DNA from 3 places in the uncultured Bacillus sp. genome. Region 1 is predicted to be linked to each of the others. Evidence: riboswitches for the same ligand, from Rfam matches in the RefSeq annotation. Region 1 holds a riboswitch; each other region holds the start of a gene.
The links. A riboswitch is a leader RNA that binds a small molecule or an ion and turns the genes downstream of it on or off. The one in region 1 is predicted to bind thiamine pyrophosphate.

Region 1 (10,695 bases):
CTTCAGCGCGTCTGTCACCTGAAAGACCGCTACCTGCAAAACAGCCGGACTGATGATGCCAACTGTGTCACATGTCGCTCCGCCAATCGGAAGTGTATCGAGCAAGCAATGCAGACAAGGGGTTGATCCCGGCACTACGGTAAAGGTGAGGCCGTAGCTCCCTACACAGGCACCGTAGAGAAAAGGAATCCCTTCTTTGACCGCAGCATCATTTACGATCAGGCGGGTTTCAAAATTATCAGCCGCATCCACAATGATCGAAGCGCCCTTAATCAGCTCGAAGATATTTTCCGCTGTCACATCCATAACAAGGCCAGTCACATCGACATCGCTGTTAATCGAACGGAGACGATGCTCAGCCGCGGCCGCTTTCGGTATTTCTTTTCTGACATCATCTTCTGTATACAGCTGCTGGCGCTGCAGGTTGCTCCATTCAACGTAATCTCTGTCGGCAATTTTCACAGAGCCAACTCCCGCTCTGACCAGCATTTCAGCACTCGCTGTTCCAAGCGCGCCGGCGCCGATGATCACGGCGCGCGCTTCTTTCAATTTCTTCTGGCCGGCTGGGCCGATCGGAGCAAACAGCTCCTGTCTGGAGTACCTGTCCGTCATACAGGAAGACCTTCTCCCGGACTGCTTGCCGTTCCGTATTGCTTAAGCGGAATGCGACCCGCCTCATAAGAAAGGCGCCCTGCTTCCACCGCGAGCTTCATGGCACGCGCCATTTTCACAGGATCATTCGCGCCTGATACAGCCGTATTGAGAAGTACGCCGTCCGCTCCAAGCTCCATTGCATATGCCGCATCTTTTGGCGATCCAATGCCAGCATCCACGATGACCGGCACTTTCGCCTGTTCAATAATAAATGACAGATTTAAAGGATTTAAGATTCCTTGCCCTGATCCGATCGGAGATGCACCCGGCATGATGGCATGTACGCCAAGCTCCTCCAGTTTCCTTGCCAGTACAACGTCATCCGACGTGTACGGCAGCACAATAAAGCCTTCTTCAAGAAGCTGTTCGGACGCTTTTAATGTCTCAACAGGATCAGGCAGCAAAGAACGGCTGCATCCGATGACTTCGACTTTAATCATGTCACAAAGTCCCGACGCTTTCGCCAGTCTTGCAATCCGGACCGCTTCTTCAGCGGTGCTGGCGCCCGCTGTATTCGGCAGAAGTGTATATTTGGATAAATCAAGCTGTTCCAGAAAATTAGGCTGAGACGCTTCAAAGATGTTCATTCTCCGCACAGCAAATGTTAAAATATCAGACTCGGAAACGGCCACCGCTTCCTTTTGAATTTCAAACGATGGGTATTTCCCCGTGCCCAGCAACAATCTTGATTGAAATGATTTCCCGCCAATTGTTAACATGCTCATCCGCCTCCTACAAAATGGACAATTTCAATAACATCGCGATCACAAAGTTCAACCTCGTGATAATGTTCTTTACCGATAATTTCTTTATTTCTTTCAACAATAACGATTTTATTTTCAAGCTGATAAGACGCCAGCAGGTCTTGAATTGTACCTGTGTCTTTTTCCCACTTCACGTCTTTACCGTTCAGCTGTAGGATCATATCTGAACCGCCTCCTTGCGATCAATTCGGAATGCGTGCAGCCAGTCTTGATTGACCTCTTTATTCATCATGAGATCACCAATCAAAGCGCCCGTTGCTGGAGCAAGCAAAATCCCATTTCTGAAATGGCCCGCCGCAAATAAAATACGGCTGTCCTCAGGGTGTCTGCCAATGTACGGTTTCCCATCCTTTGTTCCCGGCCGCAGTCCTGCCCAAAAACGATCCACCTTCATATTCTGAATGGCCGGAAGCATCGTTTTTGCTTTTTTCATTACCGCTTCCAATCCGCCAAGATCCGGTGTTTCACTCCAGTCACCCGGCTTCATTGTCGCGCCGACAACCAGTCTGCCGCTTTTTCTCGGTACGATATAGCAATGGTCATGGTAAAGTGTTTTTGTCAGCGGTATATCATCATTCCAAACAGACAAGCACTCCCCTTTTACAGGGAAAAATGAATTGTTCAGCCCGAGCTGTTTAAAAAACATTCCGCTCCATACCCCGCTGGCAACCACGACATGATCCGCCCATATGTTGCCATTCGACGTCTCGATGGACAGCGCTTCACCGTCACGTTCAACTTGCAGGACAGGAGTATGCTCAAAAATCTCAGCCCCAAGCGCTCTCGCTGCTTTCGCATATGCCTTACAAACAAAATAAGGCTCAACATGCACATCATCTTGAATGAAGGCTGCCCCGAAAATGTCACCAGCCGTATACGGCTCTTTTTCTAAAACTTCTTCTTTTGTATGCCAGCTGACAGAATCCAAGTCGTCCATCTTCCTCAGCCGCAGCACATCTTCTTCAGAAAACGCAAGCTTAAACATACCGCCGTTATGCTGTCTGATATCAATACCGCTTAACGTGTAAAGCTCTTCTCCAAGACCTTTGTACAGACGCTGGCTGTGCATGGCAAAGTCAAAAAACGCGTCACGTTCCTCGCACTCGGCATGGGCGCCCAGCATTCCGGCAGCAGCACTTGTTGTTCTGCCGCCCATTGTTCCACTTTCAAACAATGCGATGTTTTTGTTTTCCTTTGCTAAATGATAAGCAATCGCGGAACCAATAATTCCGCCTCCAATGACAACTGCATCATAATGCCTTTTCATAGCGCATCTCCTTTAGCTTGCGGGAATATCGTCTGGCAGCTTCCAAAGGGTCAGCGGAAGAAAAAATTCCCGACATGACTGCAATACCTTCTGCTCCTGCTCGTTTTACGTCTCTTAATCTGTCCGGCGTCATTCCGCCGATCGCAATAACCGGGACGGAAATCCGCTGTTTGATATCTGACAGCAATGACACACCTCTGCCTTCAAGACCCTTTTTACAATCCGTTTCAAACACATGGCCGAACAACACGTAGTCTGCGTCTTCCTTTTCTGCTTGAACTGCTTCCTCAAGCGAATGCACCGACCGACCAATATGAAGGTGAGGAAATCTGGCTCTGACCTGCTTCGGCGAAAAGCTGCTGCTCGGCAGCTGTACACGATGAATCGTAGAAAAAAGCGCAATATCCACCCGCCCATTCATGATCAGTTTTCGTTTATCAACACCGCCTTCGGAAATAAGCCCGAGCAGTTTCAAAATGTCGGCCGCCGATTTTGACCGTTCCCGAATGTGTATAAAATCAACTTCATTCCGAATAGCTATGATTGCTCTCGCTAACTCTTCAACCGGCTTGCAGTCATCAGTTATGGCGTGAAGCTCCAAATTCCTCCACCTCTTTTATGCCGCGGTCGGACCAGCCTTCTTTTCGATAGGCCATTCCCCAAAATTGATATTCATAGAAGCTGGAAATAACAAAATTCTCTTTCATCTTGGCCCGCACTTCCTCCGTGCTGTTTTCCGCCAGCTCATCAAAGCGATTGATTTGCTCTTCGACCTGCTGTCTGAACCAGTCACCGCCGTATGTGCCGATCCACTTCTGATAAATCGGATGCCCCGGATCACATTGCAGCAATTTCTCACCAACCTCATAATACAGCCAGTAGCATGGCAGCAGAGCCGCTAATATCTCAGCAAAATTCCCGCCCAAAACCGCACGGTACATATGGGATGTATAAGAGTACGCCGTAGGAGAAGGCTTAAACGCCTTGCTCTCTTCTTCACTGATTTCCAACAGCTCCGCAAACTCGCGATGAAGCGCCATTTCTGCCTCATATGTACCTTGGGCGTGGCTTGCCATCCGTCCCGTTGTATAAAGGTCCTTCGCATAAGCGGCGCCAAACGATTGCACCTTCGCAAAATGCGTTAAATAATAAGAATCCTGAAGCACGTAGTATTTAAAACGATCAATCGGAAGCGTTCCGTCACCGATTCCCTGAACGAACGGATGGACAAAACTCCCCTCCCACCATTCTGCTGCTGCACTGCGGCATTCTTCTGAAAACTTCACACGTCATTCCCCCTGTCTGATAAATAAAAAAACCACTTTCCCGCAAGGAAAAGTGGTTTGGAATTGGCGTAGTAAAATAACACAAATACCGCTCCACTTCCCTACGCAGGTCTGAACCTGTTCAAGTTATGAGGGTCTAAAAGTCACACTTTTATCTCAGCCCTTATGAAGGACACCCCTAGTGGTTATACGAATACATATTGAATTGTTCTGCACCTCTATATTAACACGAATCCCTATTTGGTCAAGGTTTATCCTTCCAATGTTTTCTTAAGCTCCGTTACGTACCCGCGAGATCCGGTAACAATTAAGCGGTCTCCCAGTTTCAGCCTTGTGTCCCCATGTGGAACGATGCTATCCACACCTCTGAAAATCCTGACAAAGATGACGTCGCCTGTTAAAGGGAATTCCCGCAAAATCACACCGTCGTAAGTGCTGTTTTCCATATTAATTTGATACAGCGAAGACTCCTGGTTCGTGAGAAGCCTCATGACTCCAGGCGCTTCTATCAGAGCGCGAAGCAGTGTTTTTGTTGACAACAGAATAGAAAAGATGCTGATTCCCTGCTCCTTCAGAGCTGCTTCATTCTCCGGTGATCCTACGCTGGCAATGATTCTTTCTGTGCCTTTTTCTTTTGCAAGTAATGCAATGTCCGCATTCATGTCTTCATTACCTGTCGCAACAACGAGGATATCCGTATCAAAAATGCCGAGTGATTCAAGCGTCTCGTGTTCATAGTCAGAAATCGTTTCGACGGTAAATACTGATTCTGACAGCTTTTCCTCCGCATTCTCTTGGTAGACGTGTACAACACGCACATCATACTCTTCCTCCGGCAGTTCAAGAGTAACAGGTAATGTCATTTGGTTTGCACCGATAAACGTAATCGTCTTTTTCTCCTCCGGCTGCTCTTCCCGTTTGTACAATTTTTTAAAGAAGACCGGCGAAAAAATACTGGCAATGACGGCTACTAACGTCAGCGCTCCTGACATATTTGCGCTGATCACGTGAAGCTGCTGGCCGATTGTCGCAGCGGCAATCACGAGCGAAAGAGTTGATGTCAGCAGGAAACCAGATGCCAAAACGGTTCGGTTATCATACCACTTCTTCAAGTACAGGACAGGAATGATTTTGCTTACTAACAGCGCCAAAAGCAGAAGTGGAATCATGATTAATATTTTCGGATCTTGGAAAAGGGTCCATATATCCAGCTTCACACCGACCATCACAAAGAAAATCGGAATTAAGAACCCGTAGCCGAATGAATCCAGCTGCTGAACAAGTTCTTTGTTTGGTGAAAGAAGGGAAACGAGAACACCTGCTAAGAAAGCGCCGAGAATATTTTCTGCCCCAAGTGATTCAGACAGGGCAACGAGTACGATAATTAACGTAAAAATCGCGCGCGTTCCGATCTGGATCGTCCCTTTTGACATGGATTGAACAAAAGAGCGATGTTTGAAGATCCGGCCGAAAAAGTAAAGCACCACTCCGGCTGCAAACAGGATCATCAGAAGCCACATGTTTCCGCTATCCTCTCCGTATAAAGAAGAAAAAACAGCAAGAAGAATCATCGTAGCCAAATCAGCAATAACAGCAACGAGCAAAATAATCTGCCCGATATTTGAATTCATGATTCGTTCTTCTTTTAATGTTGGAACGACAACGCCTAATGAAATTGTTGAAATAATAAGCGTCATTAAGAATGCATTTTCGATAAATCCTGCCAAGACGAACCCATAGGACAGCAGCAATGATAAAATAAAAATACCGCCAAAAATGATAGATGCCGCAGCAAACGTATTAGGCGCTTCTTTGCCGTTCGGCATAAGCTGCTTTTTCTTTCCTTTCTCAAACGATGAAAAATCAATTTCAAGCCCGCTTAAAAACATTAAAAAGATAAATCCGAGCATAGAAAGCGTCTGGAGCCATGTGTCACCCTCCACAACTAAATTAAGGCCGCTTTTTCCTATGATCAATCCCATAATGATTTCAGCAACAACAACCGGGATGCTGAGTTTAAACCGATGCAAAAGGATGGGTGTCAAAAATGCAACGATAAGTACAACAACTAAAGATGCGACAGATGTATGCGCCATAATCAGAACCTCCTTTTTAGATCAGGGTTATTCCAGTTCTTAATCAAAGAACAAAACCTCAATTTTTAAAAAAACATAACGCGATTTTAACAAGGGTGATGATAAAAAATAAAGTAATATGGTCTAAATCTTGTTTAGAAAATGATTCTTCTATAATTTGCACATAAAAGCTTGTGATGACTCACAACACTTTGCATCATAATAAATAAAATCATTGGTAAGGAGGATGCCGAATGGCTTACGACATAATCAGCGATATTCATGGCTGCTATGACGAAATGACTGCATTAATCAAAAATCTTGGCTATACGATCAAAAATGGAGTACCTGTCCACGAGGAAGGCAGGGTGCTTGTTTTTGCCGGAGATTTAACCGACAGAGGCCCCAAATCGATAGAGGTCATCCGCTTTGTATCGGGCGCTTACGAAAAAGGCGCTGCACGTTATGTCCCGGGAAATCATTGTAATAAGCTGTACCGCTACTTAAAAGGAAATCCGGTGAAAGTGATGCATGGTCTCGAAACAACAGCGGCAGAGCTTGAAGATCTTTCTAAAGAAGAAAGAACATTAGTCAGCGAACAGTTTATGAAGCTGTATGAAACGGCGCCGCTTTACGACATCTTACATAACGGAGAATTAGTTGTCGCCCATGCTGGCATAAAGGCTGACGATATCGGCAAATATACCCGCAGAGTGAAAGACTTTGTGCTTTATGGTGATGTGACGGGTGAAACGTATCCGGACGGCAGACCTGTCAGACGTGATTGGGCGGCAGCCTATAACGGCAAGGCTTGGGTGGTATACGGCCATACACCTGTGAAAGAGCCCCGGAAGGCCAACCGCACCATCAACATTGATACAGGCTGCGTGTTCGGAAATAAACTGACAGGCTTTCGCTTTCCAGAAATAGAAGCCGTCTCTGTTCCAAGTTCCCTGCCTTATGACGAATCAAGATTTCGTCCCATATAAAAAAGGAGAGAATCAATGATTCTCTCCTTTTATCAGTTCTTTCATATCTTGAGGCAGTGAAGCATGAAACGTCATCTTCTCCTGTGTCAGTGGATGGATAAATGAAAGCTGCTCGCTGTGCAGGGCCTGGCGGCCAATTTCCCGTCTCGTTCCGCCGTACAGTGTATCGCCGCACAGCGGGTGCCCGAGATAGCTCATATGAACACGAATTTGGTGGGTCCGACCAGTCTCAAGCTGCAATGTAACCGAGGTCATATCGTCATTTGCGCATGTGACATAAAAATGAGTAACCGCCTTCTGGCCGTCTGGTGTCACCGTCCGTTCAATAATACTGTCAGGATGTCTGCCAATCGGAGCATCGATTGTTCCCTCCGCCTGTGTCAACCGCCCGTGGACCACTGCCGCATACCGGCGTTTCACAAGCCCGTTTTTTTGCGCTGACGATAAAATGGAGTGGGCAAAGCGATGCTTGGCAACAAGCATGACACCTGATGTATCCCGGTCAAGCCGGGTCACAAGGTGAACTGTCGCCCGCACTCCGTTTTTTTGATAATGATGGATAATTCCATTGGCAATGCTGCCGGATGGGTGCTCTCTCGAAGGGATAGATGACACATACGGCTGCTTATTTATCACAAGTACATGTTCATCCTCATACAGAATATCGAGCGGAACAGGCTCTACCAATAGCGTCTCGCTCACCTGTTCCTCAGGAAACTTGACGACAAGAAGATCTCCCTCTCTCAAAACGTATTTGACCGTCACATGCTCACCATTGATAAGCAGGTCTCCACCGCCAAACTTGATATCGGTCAGCAGACGTTTCGAAATCCCCAGTTCAGCGGCATATTCTTTAAGAGTCATCCCGTTTTCAGCGCAAGTAATGTTCTTTCTGATAAAAAAATGCTCCACGATACGTCCTCTTTCTATTCACCTTTTCCGATAAACGAATCCTGAACTCTTTTCCAAAATGGAAACGGGCGGAATCTCGCAAACCTCACATTTTCGGATGCAACTTGGCAGCGGATTGACTTTACATCCTTATGAAGAAGGGTTAAATGGTCAATCGTCACTTGAAAGTCAACTTCGTTTCTCGGCTTAATCATGCAATCATGATGGGAAGGGAGAAGCAACGGCGATCCGACCGTCCGGAATACGCGGTTATTAATAGAAGCCATTTCCGCAAGCTGGATCGCTCTGATAGACGGATGGATAATCGCTCCGCCCAGCGCCTTATTGTAGGCGGTGCTGCCGGATGGCGTTGACAGGCAGAGGCCGTCGCCCCGGAAGGTTTCAAAGAGCTGTCCCTTGATTTCCACATCAGCCACAAGGCTTCCTTCTATACTTTTAATCGTGCATTCATTCAATGCTAAATATCTTTCTTCCCGCTCGTTTTCGTGATAGGTCACAATCACTTCGAGAAGCGGATATTCGACGGTATGATACGGCGTTTTCGCAATCGCGAGAACAAGTTTTTCAATTTCATGAGGAACCCAGTCGGCATAAAACCCCAGATGACCCGTGTGAACGCCGACAAATGCTGTTTTGTCCAAGCGGTCGCTGTATCTGTGAAAAGCGTACAAAAGCGTTCCGTCGCCCCCAACTGAAATGACGATTTCCGGTTCATTTTCATCCAGTTCCATATCAAAATCCAACAAATACGCCTGTATTTTGCTTTTCAGCGTATCAGAAACTTGATCACCTTTTGATGATACGGCAAATTTCATGCTTTTCTTCCCCTTTACCTATTGTTGCTCGCTTCCTTTTTTCTTTCTTGAAAAGGCAGCTTGAGCTTCCTGTACTTCACCCCTGATCTCCGACATCTCTTCATCAAGCCGGGACGCCGCTTCAGAAGCACGCTGAAGCCTTAATTTTACTTTTTCAGGAATGTTTCCGCTGTATTTATAATTCAATGAATGCTCAATGGTCGCCCAAAAATTCATCGCCAGCGTACGGATTTGTATTTCCACAAGAACATGCTTTTCTCCGGACACCGTCTGTAAAGGATATAGCACGACAAGATGATATGACCGGTACCCACTCTCTTTATGTTCCGCAATATAATCCCTCTGATCCACAACGGTGAAATCTTTTCTGGCAAACAGCATGTCTTTTACGATTTGGATGTCATCGACAAATTGGCACATGATTCTAAGGCCTGCGATATCCTGCATGGTTTCAATTTCATGTAACGGTATGCTTTTCCGTCTCGCTTTTTCTAGTATGCTCGCAACAGGTTTGACGCGCCCGGTCACAAATTCAACCGGAGAATGGTCATCCTCGTATTCATATAGTGTGCGGATCCCCTTGAGCTTCACTTTCAACTCTTCGACAGCCTGGCGGTACGGCACTAAAAAACGCTCCCATTGTTTGTCATCCATCATACATCCCCCAATTCCGAACCAGTTTCTATAAAAACACGCGTTTCACTTTTTCTTCCATTTCTCCGTAGTTTGCATTATCTTTAATATTTTCTAAAAGATACTCCAGTTCCTCATGCAGGCCTGCCAGTTCAATGGTTTTGTCTCCGGCCTCTAAAACAACCGGAATTCTTTGTGCATGGGCCTGCTTCAGTTCCGGCCACACATGTTCCTTTATAATGACATATTCAAAAGAATCAGCTAATTCAAGTATGTATACAAAAGCATAGTGGTCAGAATCAACAAGCATTTGACCTGACGGCTTGCGTTCCGCTTCGTCTCCTTCTGTCTCACAGGCAAGGCGAAGCTGATCATCCGATAATGTTGCGTTCAAAATTTCGATTCTGTTTTGCATAATGCTCTCCTTTTTAAACAAAGTACAGATTCATTTTATCATATCAAGCTGGATATTGATAAACCTAACATCTAAAGAGATAATAGTAAAAATAAGATTTACAGGGCGGAAAGGAAGAGCATCATGAGCCAAGAAATTGAAATAGAATTTAAAAACATGCTGACCAAACAAGAATTTGAAACGATAACAGCCGCACTCCAGCTGACAGAAAAAGATTTTATAGATCAAAAGAATCATTATTTTGACACAGGCAGCTTTGCGCTGAAACAAAAACACGCTGCGCTTCGAATCCGCAGAAAAAACGGAGAATATGTCCTGACGTTAAAAGAACCGGCAGATGTAGGGCTTCTGGAAACGCACCAGCAGCTTTCAGAGGTATCAGACCTTGCTGAATTTTCAGTTCCGAAAGGTCCTGTGAAGGACCAACTGCACAAGCTTCAGATCGATACAGACGCCATTCAATACTTTGGATCATTAGCAACAAACCGTGCGGAAAAAGAAACAGAAAAAGGCTTAATAGTTTTAGACCACAGCCGATATTTAAATAAAGAGGACTATGAAATCGAATTTGAGGCAGCAGACTGGCATGAGGGCAAACAAGCCTTTGAGAAGCTGCTTCAGCAATTCAGCATTCCTCAGCGCGAAACCAAAAATAAAATTCTGCGATTTTATGAGGAAAAACGAAAGTCTATATAAGGTGGAATGACATTGTGAATGTAACGAATTGGGCAGCTTTACTTCAGCTTCAGGCTTTACAGTCCATATCTAATGCACGCAGCACAAGCACTCAAAATGATGCGGAAAGCCCGCTCTCAAGCTTCAGCTCTTTGCTTAGCCAATATACAAACGGTCTGACGACTCATCAACCAACAGCATCTTCTGCAA
Region 2 (10,695 bases), 280 kb from region 1:
TGAGCTGCAAATCACGGTAGAGGAGGATATAAACAATATTTCCGAAAGGCTGAGAAACGGAGATCTTAGTTTAGACCGATTAAGCGGTGAAGATGCGTTTATAAAAGAAACGGTAAACGAGGCTTTAAGAAGAGTGGAGCAATAAAAGGGAGAGACGGGATCTGAAAGATGAGATTCCGTCTTTTTTTGTGACTTTGTTACAGTTCTCCTCAATATAAAAGCAAATCGATTTGAAATGGTTTACTCAGGATCCAGCCTTTTTCCATCAGAAGTTCAGATAGTTCCCCATGCAGATGAACAGCTGCATCTAATTGATCATGCAACGCTGTTCTGAGGTCGGGGTTTGTAGTTTCTGTTATTGCGACAGTGTACTTTTTTATGCTGGTTTGTATTGTTGTTAAGCAATCAAGAACCATAATAGGTATAATTGGGGCTGGAAAATCGTTCAATGGCTTCACCTCGTGTTATTGTCAGAGGTTTTCTCTTCTAGATCCTCCTATTAAGAAGTATTTAGCCTTGTATCATGCATTTATACAAAATGCTATAATGATTAACAAACTTTTTCGGGGAGTGGGATGATGAAGCAGATTATTGCGATGGGCGGCGGAGGTTTTTCGATGGAGCCGGAAAATTTGTCCCTTGATCAATATATCATCAATCAAGCGGAACGGGAGTCGCCTCGCATTTGTTTTTTGCCGACGGCGAGCGGTGATTCCCAAAAATATGTTCAGCGATTTTATCAGGCATTTCAAACACTGGATTGTGTGCCGTCTCATTTATCCTTATTTAAGCCGCCGTCAACGGATTTAATTTCTTTTGTTATGGAAAAGGACGTGATTTATGTTGGCGGGGGAAATACGCGGAATATGCTTGTGCTATGGAAGGAGTGGGGGCTGGAGCTTATTCTCAGGGAGGCATGGAAGAACGGGGTGATTTTAGCTGGATTAAGTGCCGGTGCGATCTGCTGGTTTGAAGAAGGGGTGACAGATTCAGCCGGACCGCTGACAAGTATGAAAAGTTTAGGTTTTTTACAAGGGAGCTTTTGTCCTCATTATGACGGTGAAAAGAATCGGAGACCGATATACCACCAGCTGATATTTAACGAATTCTTGTGCGATGGCTATGCGGCGGACGATGGAGCGGCTCTCCATTTCATAAATGATCAGCTGTTTCAGACTGTGAGTTCAAGACCGGATGCAAAGGCATATCGGGTGATGAGGGGTGCACATGAGATATCTGAAATTCCGCTGACGGTCAAATACTTGGATTGATTTGGCTGAATATTTTCTATTTTTCTCTTTTTTTTCAATTGGTTTTATGTTAAGATGAGTCCGAAATCAATAGTTACTGGGGGTGCCCGCTTTCGGGCTGAGAGAGAAGGTAAGCTTCTTAACCCTTTGGACCTGATCTGGTTCGTACCAGCGTGGGGAAGTAGAGGAATTGTTTTTATTATTGTCGTGCTGGGCAATAATATGTTTCTTTCTGACTGTAACCGGGTTCATTCATTTGAATCCGGTTTTTTGTGCTGGTTATGGGCTTGATTTTGTCCTTTCAAACGAAGAGAGGGGAAGGATCAATGATGCAAAACGATTCAGTGCAGCAAGCCAACATTTCCATTATGTCGAGTTTTTCGGGGAGTAAAAAAGTATACGTGGAGGGCTCTTCCTCTGACATCCAAGTGCCGATGAGGGAAATCGCCTTAAGTCCGACGACAGGATCGTTCGGCGAAGAGGAAAACGTGCCTGTGCGTGTATATGATACAAGCGGACCGTATACGGACCCTGATGTGACCATTAATATTCAAGAAGGATTAAAGCCGCTCCGCCAAAAATGGATCACAGAGCGCGGCGATGTTGAAGAATATGAAGGACGGACTATAAAACCAGAAGATAACGGTTATAAAAAAGCAAACCCAAACATAAGCTACCCAGAACTAAAGCGGAAACCGCTGAGGGCGAAAGCAGGCCAAAATGTCACCCAAATGCATTATGCCAAAAAGGGTATCATTACACCTGAGATGGAGTTTATCGCCATTCGCGAGCATGTGGCTCCCGAATTTGTCAGAGATGAGGTAGCGAGCGGCCGGGCGATCATTCCTTCAAATATTAATCACCCTGAAAGTGAACCGATGATTATCGGCCGGAATTTCCATGTGAAGATTAATGCGAATATCGGAAATTCAGCGGTTACGTCATCAATTGAAGAAGAAGTGGAAAAAATGACGTGGGCCATCCGCTGGGGAGCGGATACGATGATGGATCTTTCTACCGGAAAAGATATTCATACGACGCGTGAATGGATTATTCGCAATTGCCCTGTGCCTGTGGGAACTGTTCCGATTTATCAGGCGCTTGAAAAAGTAAACGGCGTAGCGGAGGATTTAACGTGGGAGATTTACCGTGATACGCTGATTGAGCAGGCAGAACAGGGAGTGGATTATTTTACGATTCACGCTGGTGTTTTGCTGCGGTATGTCCCGCTAACCGCCAAACGGACAACTGGAATCGTGTCACGCGGAGGCGCGATTATGGCACAGTGGTGTCTGGCCCATCATCAGGAAAGCTTTTTGTATACTCATTTTGAAGAAATCTGTGAAATCATGAAAACGTATGATATTGCTTTTTCTCTTGGGGACGGGCTTCGCCCCGGATCAATCGCTGATGCCAATGACGAAGCGCAATTTGCTGAATTAGAGACCCTCGGAGAACTGACGCAAATTGCCTGGAAGCATGATGTTCAGGTGATGATTGAGGGACCGGGGCATGTGCCGATGCATAAAATCAAAGAGAACGTCGATAAACAAATGGACATTTGCAAAGAAGCGCCTTTTTACACATTGGGGCCGCTGACGACGGATATTGCGCCGGGCTATGACCATATTACTTCAGCGATCGGAGCGGCGATGATCGGCTGGTATGGGACAGCAATGCTTTGTTATGTAACGCCGAAGGAGCATTTGGGTTTGCCAAACCGTGATGATGTTCGTGAAGGGGTCATTACATATAAAATTGCTGCGCACGCAGCAGATCTTGCAAAAGGACATCCCGGAGCGCAAATACGGGATGATGCGTTATCGAAAGCCCGCTTTGAATTCCGCTGGCGAGACCAGTTTAATTTATCTCTTGATCCGGAAAGAGCGCTTGAATATCATGATGAAACACTGCCGGCAGAAGGAGCAAAAACCGCTCACTTTTGTTCAATGTGCGGGCCGAAGTTTTGCAGTATGAGAATTTCTCAGGATATTCGGGATTATGCGAAGGATAAAGAGCTTAGTGAATGGGATGCCATTCAAGAGGGAATGAAAGAAAAAGCTGAAGAATTTGTGAATCAAGGCAGCAAGCTGTATAAATAATAGATTGACAGGCGAAATGGAATACGTTTTAATATAGCTAATATATATTTCCAGCATTGGCTGATCGGGACACCGAAGGCCCTTATCTTTTAGATAAGGGCCTTTTTTGTATGAAAAAGGAGGGATCATTGATGGGAATCAAAAAAGAGAAGGGGAGAAAACGATTCAGGAAGCGAAAAACATATGGGAATCAGATTTTGCCGCTTGATCTTCTGATTGAAAAAAACAAAAGAGAGATTATGAACAGCGCGGAGCTTATGGAGGAAATTTATATGAAGATTGATAAGAAGCATACGGCGGTGCGTAACTAAATATAAAAAAACCCGCTAATTACAGCGGGTTTTTACACTTCTATTAAGCATCTTTTTTAATCGGCAATCCAAGGCCTTCTGCCACGCGTTTTCCGTATTCAGGATCCGCTTTGTAGAAATGCTCGATTTGGCGAAGTTTGATCTCTTCTTTTTCTACCGGCTTCATGGCGTTTACGATATTTTCAACAAGGCGGGCACGCTCATCTTCGCTCATTAAACGATAGAGGTCACCGGCTTGTGTGTAGTGGTCGTTGTGATCGTAGCTTACGCTGTCAGCGATTCCTTGTACCGGATATGCTGCTTGTTTATCTTCAGGTGACTCTTTCGGACCACCGAAGCTGTTAGGCTCGTAATAAACAGATCCGCCGCCGTTATTGTCAAAACGCATTTGTCCGTCACGCTGATAATTGTTTACTTCGTTGCGTGCGCGGTTGATTGGCAGCGCTTGATGGTTCGCACCGACACGGTAGCGGTGTGCATCATGATAAGCAAACAGCCGGCCTTGAAGCATTTTATCCGGAGAAACATCAATACCAGGCACGAGTGTTCCAGGTGAGAATGTCGCTTGTTCTACTTCTGCAAAGTAGTTTTCCGGATTTCTGTCTAGAACCATGCGTCCAACTTCAATTAACGGATAGTCTTTTTGAGACCAAACTTTTGTGACATCAAACGGATCGAAGCGATACGTATTTGCATCTTCTAAAGGCATGATTTGCACATATAGTTTCCATGCAGGGAAATCACCGTTTTCAATCGCGTTGAAAAGATCTTCTGTATGGTAATCAGGGTTTTCACCGGCAATTTTTGCAGCTGTATTGACATCAAGGTTTTTTACGCCTTGTTCTGTTTTAAAGTGATATTTAATCCATACGCCTTCGCCTTCGGCATTTGTCCATTTGAATGTATGGCTTCCGAAGCCGTGCATGTGGCGAAGTGTCGCAGGAATTCCGCGGTCTGACATCAGAATTGTCACTTGGTGCAGTGATTCTGGTGAAAGTGACCAGAAATCCCATACAGCTGTAGGGTTTTTCAAGTGTGTTTTTGGATCTCTTTTTTGTGTATGGATGAAATCAGGGAACTTAATCGCATCGCGGATGAAGAATACCGGTGTATTGTTACCGACGATGTCGTAGTTTCCTTCTTCAGTATAAAATTTAACAGCAAATCCGCGTGGGTCGCGAACGGTGTCAGCCGAGCCAAGTTCACCGGCAACTGTTGAGAAACGGATGAACAACGGTGTCCGTTTGCCGATTTCAGAAAGGAAAGCGGCTTTCGTGTATTTTGTTACATCGTTTGTCACTTCAAAATATCCGTGTGCGCCTGCTCCTTTGGCGTGAACGACACGTTCGGGAACACGTTCTCTGTTGAAATGGGCCAATTTTTCGAGTAAATGTACATCTTGGATTAAAGTTGGTCCGCGAGAACCGGCGGTCATTGAATTTTGATTATCTCCAACCGGAGCGCCCCAGCTAGTTGTCAGTTTATTTGAACTCATGTCATCACCTCTTGAAATTTATAAGAACATAATATCATCTCTAAGTAAAAAGTCAATATTATTTTATAATTATTATAAAATAGTTATCTCTATTAAGGGATATCAAGTATTAAAAATCTTGATAAACCCTTGTCATAACAGCTTGTTAGAGAGAATAAAGTTTTTTGAAGAAATGATTTTTTTCTTCTCTATTTGCGAAACAAGCAGAGTAAGTGATAAACAAGGATGGCAAAATCTCGTTTTAAAAAAAGAGTTGACATATCGGAATAATTTGAATTAACATGATATTCAAACAAAAAACAATTGGGCAGCTGATCGGACCGCCGAAGGCTCTCATCTCTACAACGAACAGAGATGGGGGCCTTTTTGTTTTTGTAGAAGGCGGGGTTGGCAGAAAGCGAGGGATAAAAGTGGCTGTGACCATCAGCATCAAAGAAAAGACATTTGTTCAAGAGGGCCGCAAAACAACGGTCTTGGAGAACATTCAATTATCAATCGCACCAGGTGAATTTTTGACGCTCATCGGACCGAGCGGGTGCGGAAAAAGCACTCTGTTAAAGATTATTGCGGGGCTTGATTCAGATTATGACGGGAGTGTTGAAATTAACGGACGCAGCGTAACAGCTCCGGGTATTCAGCAAGGATTTATTTTTCAGGAGCACCGCCTTTTTCCATGGCTGACAGTTGAGCAGAATATTGCCGCCGATTTGAACTTGAAAGATCCAACAGTCAAACAGAAGGTGGATGAACTGATTGAGATTGTCAGATTGAAAGGATCGGAGAAAGCATATCCGCGCGAGCTGTCAGGCGGTATGTCACAAAGAGTCGCTATCGCACGTGCTCTTCTGCGGGAGCCTGAGGTGCTGCTTTTAGATGAACCGTTTGGTGCACTGGATGCTTTTACTAGAAAACACCTGCAGGACGTGCTGCTGGATATATGGCGGAGGAAAAAAACAACGATGATTCTCGTCACTCATGATATAGATGAATCTGTTTATTTAGGAAATGAGCTTGCGATCCTTAAGGCCAAACCGGGGAACATCCACAAGCTGATGCCCATTGATCTGGCGTATCCGCGAAACCGGACGACACCGGATTTCCAAGCGATCAGACAGAAAGTGCTGTCGGAATTCGAGAAAACAGAAGATCTAGAGTACGCTGAAGGATCAGGGATATAGAAAGGGCGGAAGCAGAAATGAAAAAAGGACTCATTGTATTGATTGCCGTTTTTTTTCTGCTGGCAGGCTGCGGAGCAAATGGAGCCAGCAGTGACAACAAACAATTGAAAGAAATTCGAATCGGTATTCAGCAAAGTTTAAGCCCGCTTTTGATTGCGAAGGAGAAAGGCTGGTTTGAAGAAGCATTTGAAAAAGAAGGCATCAAAGTGAAATGGGTGGAGTTTCAAAGCGGTCCGCCCCAATTTGAAGGCCTTGCGGCAGACAAACTTGATTTTTCTCAAGTCGGGAATTCGCCTGTGATCTCAGGGCAGGCGGCAGGCATTGATTTTAAAGAAATCGGCTTATCTCAAGACGGGTTGAAAGCGAACGGTATCCTTGTCAATCAAAACAGCGGCATTCAGGATGTCAAGGACTTAAAGGGAAAGAAAATTGCAGTCGCCAAAGGGAGCAGCGGTTTTGATTTTCTGTATAAAGCACTTGATCAAGTGGGATTGTCAGCTAATGATGTGACGATCATTCAGCTTCAGCCTGATGAAGCGGCCTCTGCGTTTGAAAACGGATCTGTTGATGCCTGGTCCATTTGGGAGCCGTACTTGTCTTTAGAAACAATCAAACACGGAGCAAAAATCCTTGTGAACGGGGAAAGCACAGATTTATATTCACCCGGATTTACTTTAGTAAGAACAAAGTTTGCCGAAGAGCACCCTGACGAAGTGGTCCGTTTTCTGAAGGTGTTTAATAAGGCTGTTGTGTGGCAAAAGGAACATCTGGATGAAGCCGCTGACTTGTATGCAGACATTAAAGGTCTCGATAAAAAGGTCGTCGAAAATGTGTTGAAAAATACTGAGCCTCTGAATGAGGTCATCAGTGACGACATTGTGAAAGCACAGCAGGAGACAGCAGATTTTCAATACCGAACGAAGGCGATAGACAAGAAGATTGATGTGAAAGAGGTTGTGGATAACACATTTATTAAAAAAGCGTTAAAGCAAAATTCCTCCGGAGGTGATCAATGATGAAAGCAGAGGCTGCAGGCTCGCTGCCGAAAACGAATGCGGAAGCGGTGCGAAAAAAGCCCGGAAGGATGAAATACGGCTGGATGAAGGGGCTTTTGCTGCCTGCTGTCATCATCGCCATCTGGCAGATCATCGGCGGCCTTGGGGTAGTGTCCGCTACAGTGCTGCCCACACCCGTTGCGATCGTCCTGACGTTTAAAGAGCTTATTTTGTCCGGTGAGCTGTTCGGGCATTTGCAAATCAGCATCTATCGGGCGGCGCTTGGTTTTTTGCTTGGCGCGGGGCTTGGCTTGATTATCGGAATTTTTGCCGGGTTCTCCAAACGGACGGAGCTGTATCTTGATCCGTCATTGCAAATGCTCAGAACCGTTCCCCATCTGGCGGTCACGCCGCTGTTTATTTTATGGTTCGGTTTTGATGAGGTATCTAAAATTTTGCTGATTGCGCTCGGCGCTTTCTTTCCTGTCTATATTAATACATTTAACGGCATCCGCGGGGTTGACGCGAAGCTGTTTGAAGTCGCCCGGGTACTTGAATTTAAATGGCATCAGCAGATTTCCAAAGTGATATTGCCGGCATCCCTGCCAAATATACTGCTCGGCATCCGCTTATCGCTCGGCATTGCATGGCTCGGACTTGTTGTGGCAGAGCTGATGGGCTCAAGCTCAGGAGTCGGTTATATGATTATGGATGCAAGACAGTTCTCACAAACGAACAAAGTATTTGCCGGGATTATCATTTTTGCTGTTGTTGGAAAGCTGACGGATTCCTTTGTCAGGCTGCTTGAACGAAAACTGTTAAAGTGGAGAAACAGTTACGAAGGGTAATATACGTAAAGGGGAGATGGATATGGAAATTCTTTGGTTTATACCGACTCATGGAGACGCGAGATATTTAGGGTCTGAAAGCGATGGGCGGACTGCGGATCATCTTTACTTTAAACAAGTCGCGCAGGCGGCTGACAGGCTGGGATATACGGGTGTTCTCCTGCCAACGGGAAGATCGTGCGAGGACCCGTGGCTTACAGCAGCGGCTTTAGCAGGAGAAACAAAGGACCTAAAGTTTTTAGTCGCGGTAAGACCCGGTTTAATGCAGCCTTCTCTAGCAGCCAGAATGACATCCACCTTAGACCGCATTTCAGACGGCCGGCTGCTGATCAATGTTGTGGCAGGAGGCGATCCGTTCGAGCTGGCTGGAGATGGCCTGTTTATCAGCCATGATGAACGCTATGAAGCGACAGACGAATTTTTAACCGTTTGGCGGAGACTTTTGCAGGGAGAAACGGTTTCCTATGAAGGAAAGCATATAAAAGTGGAAAACAGCAATCTGCTCTTCCCGCCGCAGCAAGCGCCGCATCCGCCTATCTATTTCGGAGGATCGTCACAGGCGGGGATTGAGGCGGCCGCAAAGCATACAGACGTGTATTTAACGTGGGGCGAGCCGCCTCAACAAGTAAAAGAAAAGATTGAGAGAGTCAAAAAGCAGGCTGAAAAAGAAGGGAGATCCGTTCGATTCGGCATTAGGCTGCACGTCATTGCCCGTGAAACTGAACAAGAGGCCTGGGAAGCGGCTGAACGCTTGATCAGCCACTTGGATGATGACACCATTGCCAAAGCGCAGGCAGCTTTGAGCCGTTACGATTCTTCAGGCCAGCAGCGGATGGCCGTTCTTCATCAAGGCGATCGGACGAAGCTTGAAATCAGCCCGAATCTGTGGGCGGGGATCGGCCTGGTCAGGGGCGGGGCAGGAACAGCTCTTGTCGGTGATCCGAAGACTATTGCCGACCGGATAGCGGAGTACCAGGCACTCGGCATAGAATCGTTTATATTCTCTGGATATCCACATTTAGAAGAAGCGTATTATTTTGCAGAGCTTGTGTTTCCGCTTTTGCCGTTTGAAAATGAGCGGACGAGAAAGCTTCAGAACAAAAGGGGAGAAGCCGTCGGGAACACTTATTTTGTCAAAGAGAAAAATGCGTCAGTTTAAGTAAAACACAGCCCCCGAACATGGTATGATATTCAAATAAAGGGGGCTGTTTTTCTGAAAACATTGATAAGCGCAGCAGTCATTTGCCTGATAGCTATACTGTCAGCATGCGGACATTCAAAGCAGATGGAAATCAAAGCAGCGGACATATCAGATTTTGAAAAAAATAGAATGGATGTTGCAGCTTTACAGGCATTCACTGCCGAAGCCGTCAATATCAGTGAAAGTATTTCTTCAGCTGACATGTACATCGAACATTATCAAAAAGGAAAGCTAGTTGAGACGATTGGTCCGGTAAGTGCAGATTATTCAGAGGAAAAACCCGATACATTACAATTTGTTTATTTTGAGAATGATGAGGGAGAAGGAAAGAATAAACGCCGGACTGTTCATTTTGGCATTGTTGATAAACAGGGAAATACAGCGGCCAGTTCATCGGTGAAACGTGACGATAGCGCAACACAGGAAATGGCTCAGAATATTTCAGCGGCGGAACCTATTTCTTTCGAGAAACCTGTTTTGATCGGCAGCAGTATTAAAGGGACTGACGAGCCAATGCACACCTCTGAATATAAAAAAGAGCTTATTAAGCATCAAGATGCGTTACTGTATTACGTGGAATTGCATCATTAGAAACGGACGGCTTCAGGCCGTCTGTTTTACAAAGCGGTATGCTTGCTTTTTTGAATGGTGCATGATACATTTTAAATCGTAATAATTTCGATTTGAAAAGGAGGGCTCTGTGTCTTGGCTAAAAAATCAAAAGTGGCAAAAGAGTTAAAACGCCAACAGTTTGTTGAACAATACGCTGATATTAGACGCGAGTTGAAAGAAAAAGGAGATTACGAGGCACTCAACAAGCTGCCAAGAGATTCAGCACCGGGAAGACTCCACAATCGCTGCATGGTAACGGGGCGCCCGAGAGGATATATGAGGAAGTTTAAAATGTCCAGAATCGCTTTCAGGGAACTGGCTCATAAAGGCCAGATTCCCGGTGTGAAAAAAGCGAGCTGGTAAGAAAAAACTCCGGCCGATTACAGCGCGCCGGAGTTTTTTTCGTTCTTCTTGAAAGAGATGACATAGGATAGGTGCTGGATGATCATGATGATAAACACAATAATAATAGGGAAAAACGGAATGCGCGATTGAAAAAGCGGATAAAAAATGAGAAGAACCGCTGCGGCAGGTAGCGAGAAGTAGACGGCGATATATGACGCGCGGCATGCTTTTGCCGTCATCATCTGCTCTCTTTCATCCTGCTCTTCAAATTCATCAGGCAGAAGAAGCTTTTTTGCAGCAGGACGGCTTTTTTTCTGTAAGTACAAATAAACCGCAGACGCCGCAACAAACAGAATAA
Region 3 (10,695 bases), on a different contig from region 1:
CAAAGCGGGAGACTATACGCTTATGGCAGAAGCATACGGCTATCAATCGAAAACACAAAAAGTTTCTCTGCAGGCAGATCAGACGACACAAGCTAATTTTACGTTAGAGGAAATGAAGAAGGGCACATTAAAAGGAACAGTCATTAATAAAACGACAGGAGATCCGGTAAAAGGAGCCTCCGTTTATGTAGTAGAAGATGCTGCGGTTGAACCGGCCACGACAAACGACAAAGGCGAATATACGCTTGAGGCCTATGAAGGCGCTTATACGATTAAAGTCGCTGCACCGGGTTATTACAGCGATGAATTTTCCGTTGATTTAAAAGGTGATGTGACAAAAGAGACTGTACTGAAGCCTTTTGTTGGTTATCCGGGTGAGATTGCATATGATGACGGAACGGCGGAGAATGCCAATTCCTATTTTGCTGCCGGTAACGGATGGGCCGTCAAAATGACGCTGGCTGACGGCAAGGAAAAAGGCATGCTTACAGGAGGACTGTTCCGATTCTGGGATACAGAGTTTCCTGATCCTGGCGGCACAGAGTTTAAGGTTGAGGTATACGATGCTACAGGAGAAAACGGAGCACCGGGTAAGAAAATTGCCGGGCCATTTAACGCTGAAGCACTTCGCAATGGCGAATGGACCAAGGTAGATCTCAGTTCAAAAGGGATTATGGTCGATAAAGACTTTTATCTTGTGTATATCCAGTCGAAACCTGACCCGTATTCACCTGGACTGGCTATGGATGAAACCGGTCAGAATTCCGGCCGCAACTGGCAGTATATAGACGGAAAATGGCAGCCAGGTGATGAAGCAGACGGCAACTATATGATCCGCTCATTAGTTGATTATGAAGCTGCTGTACCTGAGATTACTTCACCGGCAGACAAATCATATACAAATAAGGAGAGCGTCACCATAAAAGGAAAAGCCTCTCCTGGTACAACGGTACACATTTATAATGGAGAGAAGGAAGCAGGAGAAACGAAAGCTGCTGCGGATGGCACGTTCCAGGCAGGCATCACACTCAGCAAGGGCGAAAATGAGCTGACGGCAACTGCATCAACAGACAACGGAACAACGGATGCCTCCAGCCCGATCACGGTCACGCTTGATCAAGACAAGCCAGAATTAACGCTGGATAATCCAAAGGATGGCGAGAAAACAAATAAAGAAACGCTGACTGTCAAAGGGGCTGTATCCGATGACAATCTGAAAGAAGTCAAGGTGAATGGCAAAAAAGCAACGGTAACTGATGGTTCATACTCGGCCCGTATTCTTTTGGAGAACGGAAGCAATGAAATCAAGGTGACTGCTACAGACTTAGCAGGCAACAAAACAACGAAAAAGGCTGTTATTGATGTCAACTTTAACCATCCTGTCATCTCCGGATTGATTCCGGGAGAGGACAAAATCTTAAAAGCCGGTGATTCTGTGAAAATCGCTTTCTCAAGCGCTGAAGATTTGGATGCAACGTTTGTCATTCGTCTGCCTTTGACAAATGCAAGAGCGAGTGTACAAAATGCCACAGAGCTCCCGCTAAGAGAAATTTCTCCTGGGAGATATGAAGGCTATTGGACAGCCACTTCTTCTATTAAAGCAAACGGAGCAAAAGTAGAAGTGATTGTACGAGATGATTATGGAAATGAAACAAGAAAAACAGCGAACGGAAAACTTTATATCAATACTGAAAATTAAGTGTAAAAAAGCTGCTGCTAAAGGCAGCTTTTTTTATATCCTTTCATTCATTTCCTCGACAAATTAAGCAGATATCCCTGAAAAATTGTATTTTCCTCTCAACATTAATTGACAGACTTTCCCACGGAGCTTGCTTTATACTATGAAACAAGAAGGGGAACAGCGTGATGCAAGAAAGAAAGGAGTCAGATGTGAAAATCTATTTAGATGTCATTTGGCTGTTAAACTTTTGTTTTGATGCACTTTTGCTTTTGCTCACGGCATTTATTTTAAAACGGCATGTGAAAAAAAGAAGACTGATAGGCGGAGCGTTCATCGGTTCCAGTATCGTCCTTTTGATGTTTACTCCTTTTTCGCCGATCGTTGAACATCCGGCAGGTAAGCTGGCTTTTTCAGTTGTTATTGTGATGGTGACATTTGGCTTTAAGAGATTCCGCTATTTCTTTCAAAATTTGTTTTCCTTTTATTTTGCGACTTTTTTAATGGGAGGAGGAATTATCGGGGCCCATTCTTTGCTGCAGTCAAATTCTGTTGTTCGAAACGGTGTCATGATTACCAATCAAACTGGGTTTGGAGATCCGATCAGCTGGTTGTTTATTGTTGCTGGCTTTCCAGCATTATGGTTTTTTTCTAAGAGAAGAATTGAAGATATTGAAACAAAAAACATTCAATATGAGGAACGAGTCAGCGTACAGGCGGATTTGGGCGGCCAAACGCTTCATGTCAGAGGGCTGATTGATTCCGGTAATCAGCTGTACGATCCGCTTACTAAAACGCCGGTCATGATTATTCACATTGATAAACTGGAACCGATTTTCGGAGCAGCCGAAACGATGATCATTCGGAACACAGATCCATTGGAAGCCACCCAACAGCTCGATGATTCGTTTCGTTTTTTAGATAAACTGAGGCTGATTCCATACAGGGGAGTAGGTCAGCAAAATCAATTTTTACTATGCGTTAAACCGGATCACGTAACGATTATAACGAAAGAAGAAATGGTTTCTGCGGATAAATGCTTAATCGGCATCAGCACAACAAAGCTATCGGCAGATGGAGAGTTTGACGCAATTATTCATCCGAAAATGCTTTCGGGCAAGGCCATCAAACATGTTTCATAATGTTCGCAAATGTCCGTTACTTATCATACTCAAACGACGTGACATTTAGAAGGGAGAGGAAGATGAAAAAACTGAAATTGCGATTGACGCATCTCTGGTATAAGCTGCTGATGAAACTTGGGCTGAAAAGTGATGAAGTCTATTACATAGGTGGGAGTGAAGCCCTGCCGCCTCCATTATCTAAAGATGAGGAGCAGGTTCTGTTAATGAAGCTCCCAAACGGCGATCAGGCGGCTCGCGCTATTTTGATTGAACGCAATTTGCGCCTGGTCGTCTATATCGCCCGTAAATTTGAAAATACGGGAATTAATATAGAGGATTTAATCAGCATCGGTACCATCGGATTAATCAAAGCTGTGAATACGTTCAATCCAGAAAAGAAAATCAAGCTGGCGACCTATGCCTCCCGCTGTATAGAAAACGAAATCCTGATGTATTTAAGGAGAAACAACAAAATCCGTTCAGAGGTTTCCTTTGATGAGCCGCTTAATATTGATTGGGACGGCAATGAGCTTTTGCTTTCTGATGTGCTTGGCACTGACGATGACATCATCACAAAAGACATAGAAGCTAACGTAGATAAAAAGCTTTTGAAAAAAGCGCTTGAACAGCTCAATGAGAGAGAAAAACAAATCATGGAACTCCGTTTTGGTCTTGTCGGCGAAGAGGAAAAGACCCAAAAGGATGTAGCGGATATGATGGGGATTTCCCAGTCCTATATTTCTCGTCTTGAGAAACGAATCATTAAAAGATTGCGAAAAGAATTCAACAAAATGGTGTAAAAAATTTTTTGCGGGTAATCCCTTGATTCTACAAGGATTTGCCAATTGTGACTTTTTTTCGGTCTGAGTAAAGTGCATATTTTTCCCACCCAAGGAGATACTTAACGTTGTACAGCAGCTCCTGTAGGGAGGGAAAAAAGTGTCGAGAAATAAAGTCGAAATCTGCGGGGTGGATACCTCCAAATTACCAGTACTCAAGAATGAAGAGATGAGAAAGCTGTTTAGGCAGCTGCAGGATGAAGGCGATGATTCAGCAAGAGAAAAGCTTGTAAACGGGAACTTGCGTCTTGTCTTAAGTGTCATTCAAAGATTTAATAACAGAGGAGAGTATGTTGATGACTTATTTCAGGTCGGCTGCATCGGACTAATGAAATCCATTGATAATTTTGACCTAAGCCACAATGTTAAGTTTTCAACATACGCTGTACCTATGATTATCGGAGAGATCCGCAGGTATTTACGCGATAATAACCCGATCCGTGTCTCAAGATCACTCCGGGATATCGCTTATAAGGCACTTCAGGTAAGAGAGCGGTTAATCAGTGAGACAAGCAAGGAGCCGACTGCAGAAGACATCGCAAAAGTTCTTGAAGTACCGCATGAGGAAATCGTGTTTGCGCTTGATGCCATCCAGGATCCGGTTTCTCTATTTGAACCGATCTATAACGACGGTGGAGACCCGATCTATGTGATGGATCAAATCAGTGATGAGCGCAATAAAGATTCACAATGGATTGAAGAGCTGGCTTTAAAAGAGGGCATGAGAAGACTGAATGATAGGGAAAAAATGATCCTGAGAAAGCGATTCTTCCAAGGGAAAACTCAAATGGAAGTAGCCGAGGAAATCGGGATTTCCCAAGCACAGGTGTCCAGACTTGAAAAAGCGGCTATCAAACAAATGAATAAAAATATCCATCAATAATGAAATAGAAAGCCTTTAAAACGATTGTGTTTTAAAGGCTTTTCTATTGATTGCGGGCGGTTTACGTTTTGGAAAAAATAAGGTATCCTAGTTCGTACAAAGTTTTATGAAAATTTAAATAATTATAAAAGGGCAGTAAAGAGGAGGACCACGATGATTTTGCAGCTTGACAATGTCTCACTAAAACGGAATGGAAAATGGATACTGAGAGATATTCATTGGAAGGTGGAAGAAAAGGAAAATTGGGTGCTTTACGGACTGAATGGCGCCGGAAAGACAGCCCTGTTAAATATGCTTTGCTCATATTATTTTCCAACATCGGGCGAGATGGAGGTGCTTGGCCATGAATTTGGTAAAACGGAGCTTGGAGAGAAACTTAGACGGAAAATCGGCCTCGTCTCAGCGGCGCTTCAGCAAAAATTTTATCCGGCAGATTCAGCATTTGAAATTGCTTTGAGCGGAGCTTACGCTTCGATTGGATTATATGAAACACCAAGTGCAGAAATCAGGGAAAAAGCGATTGGTTTGTTAGAGGACTTGGGAGCAATTGAATTTGCCGACCGCCGCTATGAAACCCTTTCTCAAGGAGAAAAACAAAGAGCCCTGATTGCAAGAGCGCTTATGGCTGATCCGGAGCTGCTGATACTGGACGAACCGGTCACAGGGCTGGATTTTATTGCCCGGGAAAAGCTGTTAGACACGATTACATACATTGCAAATAAAGAAAATGCGCCATCGATCCTTTACGTGACTCATCATGCGGAAGAAATTTTGCCGGTCTTTGACAAAGCCCTTTTGTTAAAACAGGGAGAGGTCTTTAAATCGGGAGCAATAAAGGAAATGCTTACTGATCACATACTTTCCGCTTTTTTTGATACGCCAATCCATGTATTATGGAATCAGGATCGGCCGTTTTTAACAAGAGCCGAGCCGATAACGAATGCCTGACAAACACATATCGATTCATCCTAGGGGTGCTTTGCGAAGCTGAGAGAGACATTTGTCTTAACCCTTTTGACCTGATCTGGATCATGCCAGCGGAGGGAAGCGGTGAAAAAACGGAGTACATAGGACTCTGTTTGTTTTTATTAAGCCGTTTCATAACATTTGAAACGGCTTTTTTGATTTTAAAGAATAGGAGCGGATCGCATTGAATCAACAAATAGACTCTCTGTTAACAAAGGTGGAAGATCAAAAGGAGGAGCTTATTCAGCTAGCAAAAACGCTGATTTCCTATAAAACACCTGCTCCGCCTGCAAGAAATACCGACGGCATTCAGTCTTGGATTGCTGGGTTTTTAAAGGAAATGCGATTCTCGATCGATAAATGGGACGTGTACCCAGGAGATCCCAATGTTGTAGGTCTACTAAAGGGAACAGATTCAGCAGATTATCATAGCTTGATCATCAATGGCCATGTAGATGTGGCAGAGGTAAAAGAGGATGAGGAGTGGGAGCATGATCCGTTTCATCCAATTGAAAAAAACGGTCTCTTAATCGGGCGGGGCGCTTCTGATATGAAAGGCGGAATGGCGTGTGTGCTGTTTGCGGTGAAATTGATTCGTGAAGCCGACATTGAACTTCCCGGTGATTTTATTCTGCAATCGGTTATCGGGGAGGAAGTTGGAGAAGCCGGCACGCTTGAATGCTGCAAGAGGGGCTATCATGCTGATTTTGCAGTTGTCGCGGATACGAGCGATATGCATATTCAAGGTCAAGGCGGTGTCATTACAGGATGGATTGAAATCAAAAGCAGTCAAACGTTTCATGATGGGACGAGGCGGAATATGATTCACGCAGGCGGAGGAACATTCGGGGCAAGCGCAATTGAAAAAATGGCAAAAATCATTGCGGGGCTCGGAGAACTGGAGCGCCACTGGTCTATCATGAAAAGGTATCCCGGTTTTAAACCAGGCACAAATACGATAAACCCGGCTGTCATAGAAGGCGGCAGACATGCGGCTTTTATAGCGGACGAGTGCCGGCTGTGGATCACAGTCCATTTTTACCCGAATGAAACTCATGAACAAGTGGCAGCAGAAATAGAAGATTACATTAACCGGCTGAGTGACAGTGATATTTGGCTTAGGGAAAACCGCCCTGTCTTCAAGTGGGGAGGTTCATCTATGATTGAAGACAGAGGAGAAATTTTTCCGGCACTGGAAGTTGACCCTGGCCACCCAGGCGTATCAGCGCTTACAGCGTCTCATGAGAAAGTGAAACGTGAGCGCCCGGTTATGGACGTTTCTCAATCCGTTACAGACGGAGGATGGCTGTATAATGCCGGCATTCCAAGCGTGATTTACGGACCTGGAGATCTGCATAATGCACACGCCGTGAACGAGGAGGTATCGATTGAGCAACTGGTAGATTATACGAAAATTATGCTCAATTTTATCATCAGCTGGTGCAGCCGTAAAAAAGAACAGTGACCATGAAAATTTCTTCTTGCTGACAAGGTTCAGCCTGCCCGTTCATATACTTGAAAAAAGGACGGAAAAAGGACGTGATGGAATGATCAGCATTTCAGAATTTCAGGTGAAGGATGTCGTCAATGTCTCAAACGGAAAAAAGCTGGGGAGCATTGGTGATATAGATATCAATGTGACCACTGGAAAAATTCAGGCGATCATACTAGGTGGAAATGGGAAAGTTCTCGGATTTTTTGGAAAAGAAGAGGAATTGGTCATTCCATGGCGAAATATAGTAAAAATCGGGGAAGATGTAATCTTGGTCCGATTAAATGAACCGCATGCATAACTTGTTCGTCTGCTGCGGATTGGCAAATGCCGGAAGTCTGGATTCTTCCGGCACATTTCATTTAGAAATATACAAATCGGCGCTCAACGAATGCAGAAAGATGTGGTAAAATAAGTGGGAAATTCCGCTTTTTTAAATGTTTGTCGAAAGGTTGGATCATCATGAATACATATCACCCATTCAGTCTTACCACACCCTCGACACTCATGATACAAGACTGGACACAAACGAATCAAAACAACAGAGAAGTCATTGCCGGATTTACTACGAAAAACGGCGGTGTCAGCCAAAAGCCTTTTGAATCGTTAAATACAGGATTGCACGTTCATGACAAAGATGCAGATGTAGTTAAAAATCGTGAATATATTGCCGATATGTTTAATATTGATTTGCAGTCTTGGGTATTTGCTGATCAGACACATGATAATCGCGTTCAGAAAGTGACGCAGAGGGATAGGGGAAAAGGCGCCCGTGAGTATCACACGGCTCTAAAAGCAACGGACGGGCTCTATACAAATGAAAAGAATGTGTTTTTGGCATTATGTTTTGCTGATTGTGTGCCTCTTTTCTTTTATAATCCGGTTAAATCGCTTGTCGGGGTCGCCCATGCCGGGTGGAAAGGCACTGTCAAACAGATTGGCAGAGAAATGGTGAAGCAATGGACCGAGCAAGAAGGTTCAAATCTCTCAGATATTTATGCTGTTATTGGACCGTCTATCAGCGGAGCATGCTATACAGTAGACGATCGTGTTATGGATGCTGTCCGGGCATTGCCGGTTTCCGCAGAACGTGCCGTAAATCAGACGGCACAGGCACAATATCAGCTTGACCTGAAAGAGCTGAACCGCCTTATATTGATCGACAGCGGTTTGGCAAATGAACAGATTTCTGTCAGTGGTTTATGCACGGAAAGTGAGCCGTCTCTTTTCTATTCTCATCGCCGCGAACAGGGGAAAACTGGACGGATGATGTCCTTTATCGGAATGAAGGAGGCATAAAAGATCTTGCGTGTTGTTGAATATTTACGACATATAAACGAACGAATAAACGAAGCATGTAACAGATCGGGCCGCAGCTCCGATGAAGTTACGGTTATTGCAGTCACAAAATATGTATCGCCTGAAAGAGCACAGGAGGCAGTGGATGCGGGCATCACCTGCCTCGGAGAGAATCGGGATGCGGAACTGCTCCGTAAACAGGAAATGATAAAAGGGGATCCGGAATGGCATTTTATCGGCAGTCTGCAATCAAGAAAAGCAAAAGCTGTCGTCAATTCGGTTTCCTATATCCATTCCTTAGACCGGCTCTCATTAGCTAAAGAAATTGAAAAACGGGCTGAAGGTACTGTCCAATGCTTTGTACAGGTCAATACCTCTCTTGAGCCTTCTAAACACGGCATGAAAAAAGAAGAAGTCATTCCATTCATACAGGAGCTTTCCGGTTTCGAACACATCGTTGTGGCCGGACTGATGACTATGGCTCCGCTGACTGATGATCAAGATGAGATCAGAAGCTGTTTCAGAGCGCTGAGAGAACTCCGTGATCAGGTTCAGGAGCTGAAACAGCCGAACGCTCCGTGTACTGAACTGTCGATGGGCATGTCAAATGATTTTGAAATTGCAATTGAAGAAGGGGCTACTTATATTAGAATCGGCTCATCGTTAGTCGGAAATGAAACAGGGGGTGTACAGCAATGAGTATGAAAAATAACTGAAAAACTTTTTCTCAATGGAAGATGAAGAATACGAATATGAATATATTGAGACAGAGCAAGAATCTCATGAAGAGCATGAGCAAAAGGAAAAACCGGCTTATACCGCAAACAAACCTGCGGGCAAACAGAATGTAGTGAGCTTGCAAAGTGTTCAGAAATCCTCTAAAGTGGTGTTGAGTGAGCCGCGCGTTTATGCGGAGGCGCAGGAAATAGCCGACCATTTGAAGAACCGGCGGGCAGTTGTCGTCAATCTTCAGCGGATACAGCATGACCAGGCTAAGCGGATTGTTGACTTTTTAAGCGGAACCGTTTATGCCATTGGCGGCGATATTCAAAGAATCGGCTCGGATATTTTCCTCTGCACGCCTGACAACGTAGATGTATCAGGCACAATTTCTGAGCTCATATCTGAAGACGAACATCAGAGGTGGTAAAGCGAGATGATCCTTTATCAAGTTTTTTCGGTTTTAAGCTTATTAATTACAATATACTCATTTGCCCTGATCATATATATTTTTATGTCATGGGTGCCGAGTACAAGGGAAACGGCAGTCGGGCGGTTTTTAGCTTCGATTTGTGAACCATATCTTGAACCATTCAGAAAAATCATCCCTCCGATCGCCATGCTGGATATTTCACCGATCGTAGCTATACTTGTGCTTCGGTTTGCAACAACCGGCTTGTGGGGGCTTTATCGCATGATTGCGTTTTAATGTGACAGTTTGATAGGGGCTTGGCAGCAGCCAAGCCTCTTTACATAGAAGGGAAAGACGATGAGCGATATATATCAGCACTTCAGAAAAGACGAGCGGGCCTTTATTGATCAGGCGCTCGAATGGAAAAGTATTGTCCAGGAGCAGTACAGGATGAAGCTGACTGACTTTTTAGATCCCCGAGAGCAGGTCATCCTCTCTGCTGTTACCGGACAGGCAGACGTCGGGCTTGCTTTTTCCGGCGGCTATGACAGAGCGGAACGAAAACGGGCGATTCTGTATCCAGAGTACCTCACTCCGGAAGAATCGGATTTTGAACTGCAGGCGTTTAACGTCCGTTATGCTGAAAAGTTTGTCTCTGTAGAACACCGTTCTCTGCTTGGTGCATTAATGGGCATAGGCTTAAAGCGGCAAAAGTTTGGTGACATCGTGTTTTCTGAGACATCAGTGCAATTGATTGTCTCAGCCGATACCGCTGATTTTGTGGCTGCACAGCTGACCCAAGCAGGCAAAGCGGCGGTCAGCCTAGAGAAAATTGACTTGTCAGACCTTAACATTCCAGCAGTTGATGTCGAAATAAGAGATGACACGGTTTCTTCTTTAAGGCTTGACGCCGTCTGCGCCTCTATGAGCAGACAATCTCGCCAGAAATCACAGACGCTTGTGAAAAACGGCCTCGTGAAAGTGAACTGGAAGGTAGTTGAGGATCCTTCATACATGGTGGCAGAAGGGGACATGCTCTCTGTCAGAGGCTTTGGACGATGCAGCTTAACAAAAATCGAAGGAAAAACCAAAAAAGACAAATGGAGAGTCACGTTTGAACGACAAAAATAGTCGGTTTTTCAGTTTTTTTCTCCATCTGTGCGAAATTTGTTTTATAATGTGAACTAGATAACCGTACTGAAATGTAAAAATGGAGGTGGCATCATGCCATTAACGCCAAATGATATTCACAACAAGACGTTTACAAAAAGTTTTCGCGGAT

Region 2: it holds a riboswitch for thiamine pyrophosphate, as region 1 does, so the genes downstream of both, thiC (phosphomethylpyrimidine synthase ThiC) here and tenA (thiaminase II) in region 1, are expected to answer to the same signal.
Region 3: it holds a riboswitch for thiamine pyrophosphate, as region 1 does, so the genes downstream of both, Q5C82_RS16920 (acetylornithine deacetylase) here and tenA (thiaminase II) in region 1, are expected to answer to the same signal.

What each region holds. Positions count from the first base shown of each region.
Region 1 covers NZ_CATYRA010000003.1:89,356-100,050, forward strand. The annotation lists gene thiF (thiazole biosynthesis adenylyltransferase ThiF) at 1-612, opposite strand, end outside; gene thiG (thiazole synthase) at 609-1,379, opposite strand; gene thiS (sulfur carrier protein ThiS) at 1,376-1,576, opposite strand; gene thiO (glycine oxidase ThiO) at 1,576-2,685, opposite strand; gene tenI (thiazole tautomerase TenI) at 2,669-3,286, opposite strand; gene tenA (thiaminase II) at 3,264-3,971, opposite strand; TPP riboswitch at 4,053-4,161, opposite strand; gene Q5C82_RS06245 (monovalent cation:proton antiporter family protein) at 4,223-6,067, opposite strand; gene prpE (bis(5'-nucleosyl)-tetraphosphatase PrpE) at 6,301-7,035, shown strand; gene Q5C82_RS06255 (RluA family pseudouridine synthase) at 7,048-7,947, opposite strand; gene Q5C82_RS06260 (NAD kinase) at 7,962-8,762, opposite strand; gene yjbM (GTP diphosphokinase) at 8,781-9,416, opposite strand; gene Q5C82_RS06270 (hypothetical protein) at 9,445-9,810, opposite strand; gene Q5C82_RS06275 (CYTH domain-containing protein) at 9,934-10,506, shown strand; gene Q5C82_RS06280 (lytic transglycosylase domain-containing protein) at 10,521-10,695, shown strand, end outside.
Region 2 covers NZ_CATYRA010000003.1:369,059-379,753, reverse strand. The annotation lists gene Q5C82_RS07710 (hypothetical protein) at 1-145, shown strand, start outside; gene Q5C82_RS07705 (spore coat protein) at 210-416, opposite strand; gene Q5C82_RS07700 (Type 1 glutamine amidotransferase-like domain-containing protein) at 579-1,271, shown strand; TPP riboswitch at 1,340-1,447, shown strand; gene thiC (phosphomethylpyrimidine synthase ThiC) at 1,580-3,352, shown strand; partial or broken gene Q5C82_RS07690 (FbpB family small basic protein) at 3,484-3,682, shown strand; gene katA (catalase KatA) at 3,707-5,158, opposite strand; gene Q5C82_RS07680 (ABC transporter ATP-binding protein) at 5,569-6,336, shown strand; gene Q5C82_RS07675 (aliphatic sulfonate ABC transporter substrate-binding protein) at 6,354-7,352, shown strand; gene Q5C82_RS07670 (ABC transporter permease) at 7,349-8,179, shown strand; gene ssuD (FMNH2-dependent alkanesulfonate monooxygenase) at 8,202-9,338, shown strand; gene Q5C82_RS07660 (hypothetical protein) at 9,435-9,971, shown strand; gene rpsN (30S ribosomal protein S14) at 10,086-10,355, shown strand; gene Q5C82_RS07650 (hypothetical protein) at 10,373-10,695, opposite strand, start outside.
Region 3 covers NZ_CATYRA010000011.1:67,881-78,575, forward strand. The annotation lists gene Q5C82_RS16895 (S8 family peptidase) at 1-1,699, shown strand, start outside; gene spoIIGA (sigma-E processing peptidase SpoIIGA) at 1,891-2,820, shown strand; gene sigE (RNA polymerase sporulation sigma factor SigE) at 2,883-3,602, shown strand; gene sigG (RNA polymerase sporulation sigma factor SigG) at 3,742-4,524, shown strand; gene Q5C82_RS16915 (ABC transporter ATP-binding protein) at 4,678-5,472, shown strand; TPP riboswitch at 5,485-5,587, shown strand; gene Q5C82_RS16920 (acetylornithine deacetylase) at 5,675-6,955, shown strand; gene Q5C82_RS16925 (YlmC/YmxH family sporulation protein) at 7,038-7,283, shown strand; gene pgeF (peptidoglycan editing factor PgeF) at 7,445-8,281, shown strand; gene Q5C82_RS16935 (YggS family pyridoxal phosphate-dependent enzyme) at 8,288-8,980, shown strand; partial or broken gene sepF (cell division protein SepF) at 8,977-9,431, shown strand; gene Q5C82_RS16945 (YggT family protein) at 9,438-9,710, shown strand; gene Q5C82_RS16950 (RNA-binding protein) at 9,771-10,544, shown strand; gene divIVA (septum site-determining protein DivIVA) at 10,638-10,695, shown strand, end outside.